2 regions of the Vulgatibacter sp. genome follow, and region 1 is predicted to be linked to the other one. Evidence: riboswitches for the same ligand, from Rfam matches in the RefSeq annotation. Region 1 holds a riboswitch; the other holds the start of a gene.
The links. Region 1 has a riboswitch for cobalamin ahead of ACESMR_RS12260 (TonB-dependent receptor plug domain-containing protein). Riboswitches for the same ligand answer to the same signal wherever they lie in the genome.
Positions count from the first base shown of each region.

Region 2: linked by a shared signal. The riboswitch ahead of ACESMR_RS06925 (ribonucleoside-diphosphate reductase subunit alpha) and the one ahead of ACESMR_RS12260 (TonB-dependent receptor plug domain-containing protein) in region 1 are both predicted to bind cobalamin.

Region 1 covers NZ_JAWLCN010000004.1:247,353-251,546, forward strand. Annotated here, with positions in the region: gene arsH (arsenical resistance protein ArsH) at 1-36, opposite strand, end outside; partial or broken gene ACESMR_RS12250 (MFS transporter) at 224-1,456, opposite strand; gene ACESMR_RS12255 (MarR family winged helix-turn-helix transcriptional regulator) at 1,407-1,868, opposite strand; cobalamin riboswitch at 2,030-2,237, shown strand; gene ACESMR_RS12260 (TonB-dependent receptor plug domain-containing protein) at 2,335-4,194, shown strand, end outside.
Region 2 covers NZ_JAWLCN010000002.1:708,953-713,146, reverse strand. Annotated here, with positions in the region: gene ftsY (signal recognition particle-docking protein FtsY) at 1-11, opposite strand, end outside; gene ACESMR_RS06930 (FG-GAP repeat domain-containing protein) at 183-1,487, shown strand; cobalamin riboswitch at 1,543-1,767, shown strand; gene ACESMR_RS06925 (ribonucleoside-diphosphate reductase subunit alpha) at 1,922-4,194, shown strand, end outside.

The DNA.
Region 1 (4,194 bases):
ATCCGCAGGCGAAACATTGGGCATCTGATTCGTCATGGCTTCCTCCAGTGGCGATGTCGGGTGGAATGCGGGCCGGCACGCGGCGGGCCGGGTCGAGGAGGACGAGCGCTGCAGGTCCGACCGATGCGCCCAGCCCCAGCACGGCGAACGCGACGCTCCAGCCCTGCGCCGTTTCCGAGCCGAAGCGATGCAGGACGATCCCGAAGGCGAGCGGTCCGGCGAACGCGCCTGTGAAGCCGACCGTCGAATAGAACGCCATCGTCGTTCCGCGCAGCGCGGGATCCGCCCCGCGGACCAGACTCGATGTGAGGGCCCCCGAGTCCGCTGCGGCCAAAGCTCCGTAGACGAGAAGCAGCGCAAGCAGAACCCACGACGGCACGCCGCCGGCAACGATCCCGAGTGCGCAGCCGAGAAGCGCCGAGGCGGACATGATGCCGACGACCAATCGTCGCCAGCCGAGGCGCTCGGCGAGCTCGTTTCCCGCGAGGCTCGCCGGCAGCAGCAGCAGCGTAAGCGCCGCGGCGATCACCGTCGGATCGGGTCGAAGGGCATCGTCCGGCCGCTGGGCGTAGGCGAAGGCCAGGAAGCCCACGACCCACGACCAGAGCCCGAAGAGCTCGAAGTTGTGCGCCGCATAGGCGATCGCGCGGGCCGTGGCCGATCGGTCCTGCAGCACGAGCTTCCATCTCGAAAACGCGTTCTGGAGCAGCTGCGTGCGCACCGGCGCAGCGCCGTTCGAGCCGCCAACGAGGACGGCGATCGCCACGAACGAAAGCGCCGGCCCGATCGCAGCCAGGCCGAAAGCCCAGCGCCAGCCGAGCTGCTGGCCGATCGACCCGACGAAGAGAAACGAGGCGCTGGTCCCGAGTGCGTAGCAGCCCGTATAGAGCGCGATCGCCCGCGATTGGAACGCAACGCCGACCCGCTCGCCCAACAGCCGGAGACCCGGCATGTAGGTGCCGGCGAGGCCCGCGCCCATCAGGAGCTGTGCGACGGCGGCGGTCCCGGGGCCGCGGACCGCCAGAGCATAGAGGAGCGCGCCCGCCATGCTTCCACACGCGGCGCCCAGGTAGATCCTTCGCGCGCCATAGCCGTCGGTGGCCGAAAGAAGGATGGGTACGGCGAGCGCATAGCCGCCGTGAAACGCGCCGACGATCCAACCGGCCTGCGAAGGCGAGAGCGACCACGCGGCACGGAGCTCGGGAAGTTGGCCGATGAAGCCGGCGTGTCCGAGCATGCCGACCACCTGTGCGGCGCAAAGGCCGGTGATCAGCGCGCGCTCGTTCATTCTCGCCTCCGCTCGCCTGTCGAGGTCCAACCAGCTCGCTGGCGACCACCTCGCTGAACTGGTTGAATCACTCAACCATCGGACCAGGAAAAATCGGGTAGCTCGCCCGATGGCGAATTTACGTGGGCCGCAGGCCCTGCACGGCTCGCTGAAGAACGCGCAGTGCATCGAGGACCTCGGCCCGCCTACTTGGATCGATGGCAGCGAGCAGCGCCTGGCGCTGCGGGATCGTTTCCGCTTCGATCCGTTCCACGAGGCGCTCGCCCGCTGGCAGGAGACGAACGCAGCAGAACCGCGCGTCGTCGTGAAGGTCCCGTACGCGCTCCACGTACCCCTTCTTCTCGAGGCGGTCGATGATCCGCGTTGCGCCGCTCTTGCTCACGCCCAGGTCCTGCACGAAATCCTGGATCGCGGGCAGCCCTCGCTCGCTGGTCGCGCGCAGCGCCCGGTATTCCGAGAGCGTGATGTCGTGACAACACACCTGCTCTTCGCTCTGCATACCGAGCAGATGCACCAGAGCCGCGAGCACCTCGTTCAGCTCGCGCGCCTGGGCCACGGGAATCCTGGATGCACCGGTCATGCGTCGACACCCACATGGTTGCTTGAGTCAACCAAACGTAGAGAGAGGGCGGTTCGCTGTCAAGCGCGGCTGCGCGGGTACCGCGCCCGGCAGCGCCGCATGCACCGGGGGCCGCTGGCACGCCCGCTTGACTGCCGGCCGGGCGCGCGACTAGGTTGCGCGCCGGACGGAAAGCCGTGGGTGCCCGTGGAAGACACGGGAAAAGGGAAGCCGGTGTGATTCCGGCGCGGTCCCGCCACTGTAACCGGGCGAAGAGATCCCCAGCGTAGCGGCCACTCTCCCTTGGGAGGGGAAGGCCGGGGGTCTCGCAGGGCGAAGAAGCCCCTGCACCCGGGAGCCAGGAAACCTGCCCGCGGCCAGTCGAGGAGAGAGCTCGTCCCCGGTGCGATGGTCGCGCCGGCGCTCCCTCCGAAGCGGCGAAGAGCCGCGTTCGCGACCCCGCGCGAGAAGGGGCTGCGAGGTGGAAATGCTGGCCCTTCGGCCCGGCCTCCGCAGGCGCACGAGCCTGCGCGGATGGCCCTGCCCTCATGTCCTCGCAGCGGCGCTCCTCGTCGCTCCCGCCGTCGCCGCCGGCGAGGAGGACGTGCGCCTGGGAACCGTGACGGTGACCGCCGACGCGGAGGCGCCGCCCCCCGAACCCACCGTCGCCGAGGAGCCCACCGGCTTCGGCACGGTGGTCGAGACGAAGGACTTCGCGGGGCAGCAGATCGATGTGGCGGATCTGCTCCTCCACGCGCCGGGCACGCGGATCCACCGGGCCCCTGGCGGCGCCACCCTGAGGCTCCGCGGCAGCTCGTCGGAGCAGTCGTTGGTGCTCCTCGACGGCATCGCCCTCAACGCCGCTGCGGGCGGCGGCGTCGACCTGCGCACCATTCCCGCAGCGCTCCTCGAGCGCATCACCGTGCTGCGCGGCAACGAGGGCGCCCGCTACGGCTCCGGCGCCCTGGGCGGCGCCGCCCTCCTCGAGACCCGCGCCCTGCGCGACGAGGTCGGCGGCTCGGTCCGACTCTCCGCCGGATCGTTCGATTCCTATGCGGTCGACGGCGCTGCCTGGGGCGGCACCGGCGCGGCGACGGGCTTGGCGGCGATCACGTACCGCGACACCAGCGGCGCCTACGAGGGGCTCTACGATCCCACCCCGGAGGCCAACCCCGGCGACAGGACCCGCCGCACCGTCGAGAACAACGACGCCACCGACCTGAGCGCCCTGCTCAAGGGCCGCCTCGATCTCGGCGAGGGAACCGTTATCCACGCCCTCGCCCTGGGGAGTCTCGGCAGCAGGGGGCTCGCCGGGACCTATTACTTCCCCGACGATCACCGCAGGGACGAGTGGCGCCTCCTCACCGCGCTTCGGATCGAGGGCGATCCCCACGCGGACGTGCGCCTCTTCGGCGGCGTCGAGCTGCGGCACGACGAGGTGGCGGTCTGGTCCGACCGCCCCGCCTGCGGCGTCCTCTGCCAGCCCTTCACCGACGACGCCGGCAAGCCCTGGCAGATCGAGAACGTGCTCCTCGCCCGCACCGGCGCCGAGCTGGCGCCCACCGGCTGGACGCTCCTCCACGCGGAGGTGGCGCTCGGCAGCGAGTGGCTGCGGAGCCCCTACCATGCCGATCGCCAGCGGGAGCGGGTCGCCCTCTCCCTCGGCGACGAGCTCTACCTCGGCAGCAGCGTCACCGTCGCGCCGGCGCTGCGCTGGGAGAAGGTGGGCAAGCACGAGGGTCTCTCGCCGCGGATCGGCGTGGCCTGGCGGCCCCTCGAGGCGATCGAGCTCCGCAGCAACTGGGGCCGCACCTTCCGGGCCCCGAGCCTGGGTGAGCTCTACTTCGAGCAGGCCGGCGTCAAGGCCAACCCCGCGCTCGATCCGGAGTCCGGCTGGACCGTGGACGGCGGCGCGGTGCTCCGGCTCCCCCGGACGCTGGTGCAGCTCACCGGCTTCTACTCGCGAATCGAGGACCTGATCCTCTACGAGCTGGCAGGGGCGATGGTGAGCAAGCCGGCCAACTTCGACGACGCCGAGATCCGCGGCGGCGAGGTGGAGCTCTCGCTGCAGCCGCTGCGGCAGCTCACCGTCGGCGGCAGCTACAGCCTCGCCCAGACCCGCAACCTCCGCGACGCGCCGCACATCTGGAAGAAGGAGCTGCCCTACCGCCCCGCGCACCGGCTCCACCTCCGAGCCGTCTACCGCGCGGACGGCTACGAGGCCTTCGCCTCGGCGAGCCACCAGTCGGAGCAGTTCATCAACCGCACCAACACGTTCGCGCTCCCCGAGGCCACCACCGTCTCGGCCGGCGCCGGCGTGCGCCTCGTCAGCCTTCCCTGGACCCTC
Region 2 (4,194 bases), on a different contig from region 1:
GCCTCGGGCATCGGGAGCGTCCTCAAGGTAGGTCGGACCGGGCGTTATAGGAGGCGGGGCGTTGGGTGTCAAAGCCGCAGAACGTCGAGCGTTTTTGGGCTCGGGGCGGCAGTTGCCGCGCGGCGGCTTCCCCCGGCGGTGCGGTGCACGTAAAGTGGAGGTCGTCTGCACGGGGGGAGGCCATGCGCCGGCTCGTTCTTCTGTTGCCGCTGCTCGGTGGCGGCTGCGATCTGATCGGCTTCGGGCCGGAGATGGAGGGCGGCTGCTTCCGCACCGACGAGGAGGGCGTGCGGCGGGAGGTCTCGTGCTCGAGCCTATATGAGGACGAGGAGCCGATTGTTGCGCCGGATCTCGGCTACCAGGATCGGCGGATCCAGCTCACCGTGGCCGGCCAGCACCTGCGTCTCGCCGCAGGTGACGCCGACGAGGACGGGAGCGACGATCTGCTCGTCGCCGGCGACGTGCAGAAGCTCTACCGGATCGAGCGGGAGATGCTCACCGGCCTGCCCCTCGAGAGCGGGGAGGGCTGGAGCATCGACGGCTGGCTTGCGCCGCAGGTCGGCGACGTCGACGGCGACGGCCACCTCGATCTCTTCGCGAGGAAGTGGGGCGCGGAGCTCTACGGCTCGTCGGGGCTGATGCGCGGCAACGGTGCCGGTGGCTTTGCCGCGCCGGTGCCGCTCCTCGAGAAGGTGGAGGCGCTGGGGCCTGCGCCGTTCTCCGCGTTCGAGCGGCTGGAGCTGAGCGACGTCGACGGCGACGGGCGGGCCGATCTGCTCGGGCTCTACGGGAGCTGGTACTTCACCTGGGCCCGTGGTCTCGAGGGCGGGGGCTTCGCGCAGCCGGAGGCGTGGCTGGAGCCCTACGACGTGCAGGCGTTCCGGCCGAGGCAGCGTCCCACCTTCGCGTCGGGCGACCTCGACGGCGACGGCAGGCACGACGTGGTCTTCGGTGGGCACGGGGGGCTGGTGACGATCCTGGGGGCGGCGGACGGCTTCGGGGCGACGGTCACCTCGCAGCTCGGCGATCCCGGCTTCCTCCATGGCATCAGCCTGCTCGCCGACGTGGACGGCGACGGCCACCTCGACGCGGTGGTCGCGCCGATCAAGGAGGACGGCTACGGCATCCCCGAGACCTGGGTGCATCGGGGCGACGGCAGGGGCGGCTTCGAGCGGTGGCAGACGATCCACGAGCGCCGGGCGGGCTTCGGCCACGCCGCCGATTTCGACGGCGACGGGCGGGCCGATCTCTTCGCCGGCATGCACAGGAACCGGGTCGAGGCGCTGGGCTGGGACGGGACGGGGTGGAAGCTGGTCTTCGCCGCCACCGGCACCGACGACGAGTTTCTCCGCTACGTCTACGACATCGCCGTCGGCGATTTCGACGGCAACGGCTTCGTGGACGTGGCCTGGGCCACCTCCATCCCCGACGACTACGAGCGCTGCACGCTCGAGGTCGCCCTCGTCTCGCGGGACGAGGGGCCTTAGAGCGCCGGCCGATCGGTGAGCGAAGCTCCGTTGACAAGGCGACGCCTCGCCCCCTAGCTTGGCCCCCGTCGTCGGTGCCGAAGGCCGAGCAAGGGCCGGAGGCTTCGAAAGGGAACCCGGTGGAAAACCGGGACTGCCCCCGCAGCGGTGAGTGGGAACGAACGTCGCCATCGAGCACTGGCCTCTTTTCGAGGCTGGGAAGCGGCGACCAGTAGGAGTGGCTCTTTTCGGAGCCGCACGCCCACGAGTCCGAAGACCTGCCGGCGATGCGCCCGCGCGTGACGCGCGTGCGCTGACCTGGGCCTCGTGGGGAGGCCGGCAGGCCGGCAGCGCGTGCTCTCCCACGCCTCGTTTCCGTCCCGCTGCGCCCTTTTCCTGCAAGGCCCGTTTCCCGGCGACCGACGGGGTCGCCTTTCGGGTGCAGCATGCAGGCGATGACGGATGGAGCCCCCGCGGTGACGATGCGGGTGCGCAAGCGGGACGGAAGCCTCGAGCCGGTGGAGCTCGAGAAGATCGTGCGGCGGGTGCGGCGCTGCAGCGACGGGCTGGAACACGTCGATCCGCTGCGGGTGGCCACGCGCACCGTGAGCGGCCTCTACGACGGCGCCACCACCCGCGAGCTCGACCAGCTCTCGATCCAGACCGCGGCGGCGCTCACCGCCGAGGAGCCTGGGTACGCGCGCCTCGCTGCGCGGCTCCTCTCCGTCTTCGTCGAGGAGGAGGTCCGGGGGCAGGGGATCGAGAGCTTCTCCGCGTCGATCGCCCATGGCCACGAGCTCGGGCTCGTGGCGCCGCGCCTCGCCCGCCTGGTGGCGGCGCACGCGGAAGCGCTCGACGCGGCGATCGATCCGGCGCGGGATCGCCACTTCGAATATTTCGGCCTGCGCACCCTCGCCGATCGCTACCTCCTTCGCCATCCGCACAGCCGCGCGGTGATCGAGACGCCGCAGCAATTCTTCCTCCGCGTGGCGGTGGCGGTGAGCGACAGCATCGAGGAGGCGATCCGGCTCTACGGGCTCTTCTCCCGGCTCGAATACCTGCCGAGCTCGCCCACGCTCTTCAACGCGGGGACGAGCCACGAGCAGCTCTCCTCGTGCTTTCTCCTCGATTCGCCCGACGACAGCCTCGAGGCGATCTACGCGCGCTACCGCGACATCGCTCTGCTCTCGAAGTTCTCCGGCGGCATCGGCGTCGCCTGGCACCGCGTGCGCTCCGCGGGATCGCTGATCCGCTCCACCAACGGCCACTCCAACGGCATCGTCCCCTGGCTCAAGACCCTCGACGCGTCGGTGGCGGCGGTGAACCAGGGCGGCAAGCGCAAGGGCGCCGCGTGTGTCTACCTCGAGCCCTGGCATGCAGACGTGGAGGATTTCCTCGAGCTCCGCGACAACACCGGGGACGGAGGGCGGCGGGCCCATCATCTCAACCTCGCCAACTGGATCCCCGATCTCTTCATGCGGCGGGTCGAGGCGGGTGGGCGGTGGTCGCTCTTCGATCCCGCCACCGTGCCCACGCTGCCGGACCTTTGGGGCGAGGCCTTCGACCGCGCCTACGAGGCGGCGGAGGAGGCGGGGCTCGCGGTGCGCACCGTCGATGCACGGGAGCTCTTCGGCAGGATGATGCGGACGCTGGCGCAGACCGGGAACGGCTGGATGACGTTCAAGGATCCGTGCAACGCGCGCTGCAACCAGGTGGGCGAGGGGCGGACGGTGCACCTCTCCAACCTCTGCACCGAGATCGTCGAGGTCACCGGCGGCGGGGAGGTGGCGGTCTGCAACCTGGGGTCCGTCAACCTCGGCCGGTTCGTGGCGGGGGGTGCCTTCGACTTCGCGCGGCTCGAGGAGACGGTGCAGGTGGCGGTGCGCCAGCTCGACAACGTGATCGATCGCAACCTCTATCCGGTCCCCGAGGCGGCGCGATCGAACCAGCGCTGGCGTCCGGTGGGGCTGGGGGTGATGGGGCTGCAGGACGTCTTCTTCCAGCTCGGCCTGCCCTTCGACGGGCCCGAGGCCCGGGCGCTGTCGCGGCGGATCGCCGAGTCGATCTACCTGGCGGCGCTCTCCGCCTCCTGCGATCTGGCGGCGGAGCGCGGCGCCCATCCGGCCTTCGGCGAGACCCGGGCTGCGGCGGGGCAGCTGCAATTCGATCTCTGGGGCGCGGAGGCGAGCGATCTGCGCTGGGCGGGGGTGCGCGCGCGCATCGACGAACACGGCCTGCGCAACTCGCTGCTGGTGGCGATCGCGCCCACCGCGACGATCGCCTCGATCGCCGGTTGCTACGAATGCATCGAGCCGCAGGTCTCCAACCTCTTCAAGCGGGAGACCCTCTCCGGCGAGTTCCTCGTGATCAACCGCTACCTGGTCGAGGAGCTGCGCGGGCGCGGGCTCTGGACCGAGGCGGTCCGCAACCGGATCAAGCTGGCGGAAGGATCGGTGCAGGGGATCGAGGAGATCCCCGCGGCGGTGCGCGCTGTCTACCGCACCGCCTGGGAGCTGCCGATGCGATCCCTCATCGACATGGCGGCGGAGCGCGGCCCCTTCGTCGACCAGAGCCAGTCGCTCAACCTCTTCGTCGAGAGCCCGAGCATCGGCGTGCTCTCCTCGATGTACCTCTACGCCTGGAAGCGGGGTTTGAAGACCACCTACTACCTGCGCTCGCGACCGGCGACGCGGATCGCCAAGGCGACCGTGGCGCCAGCTGCTGCGGC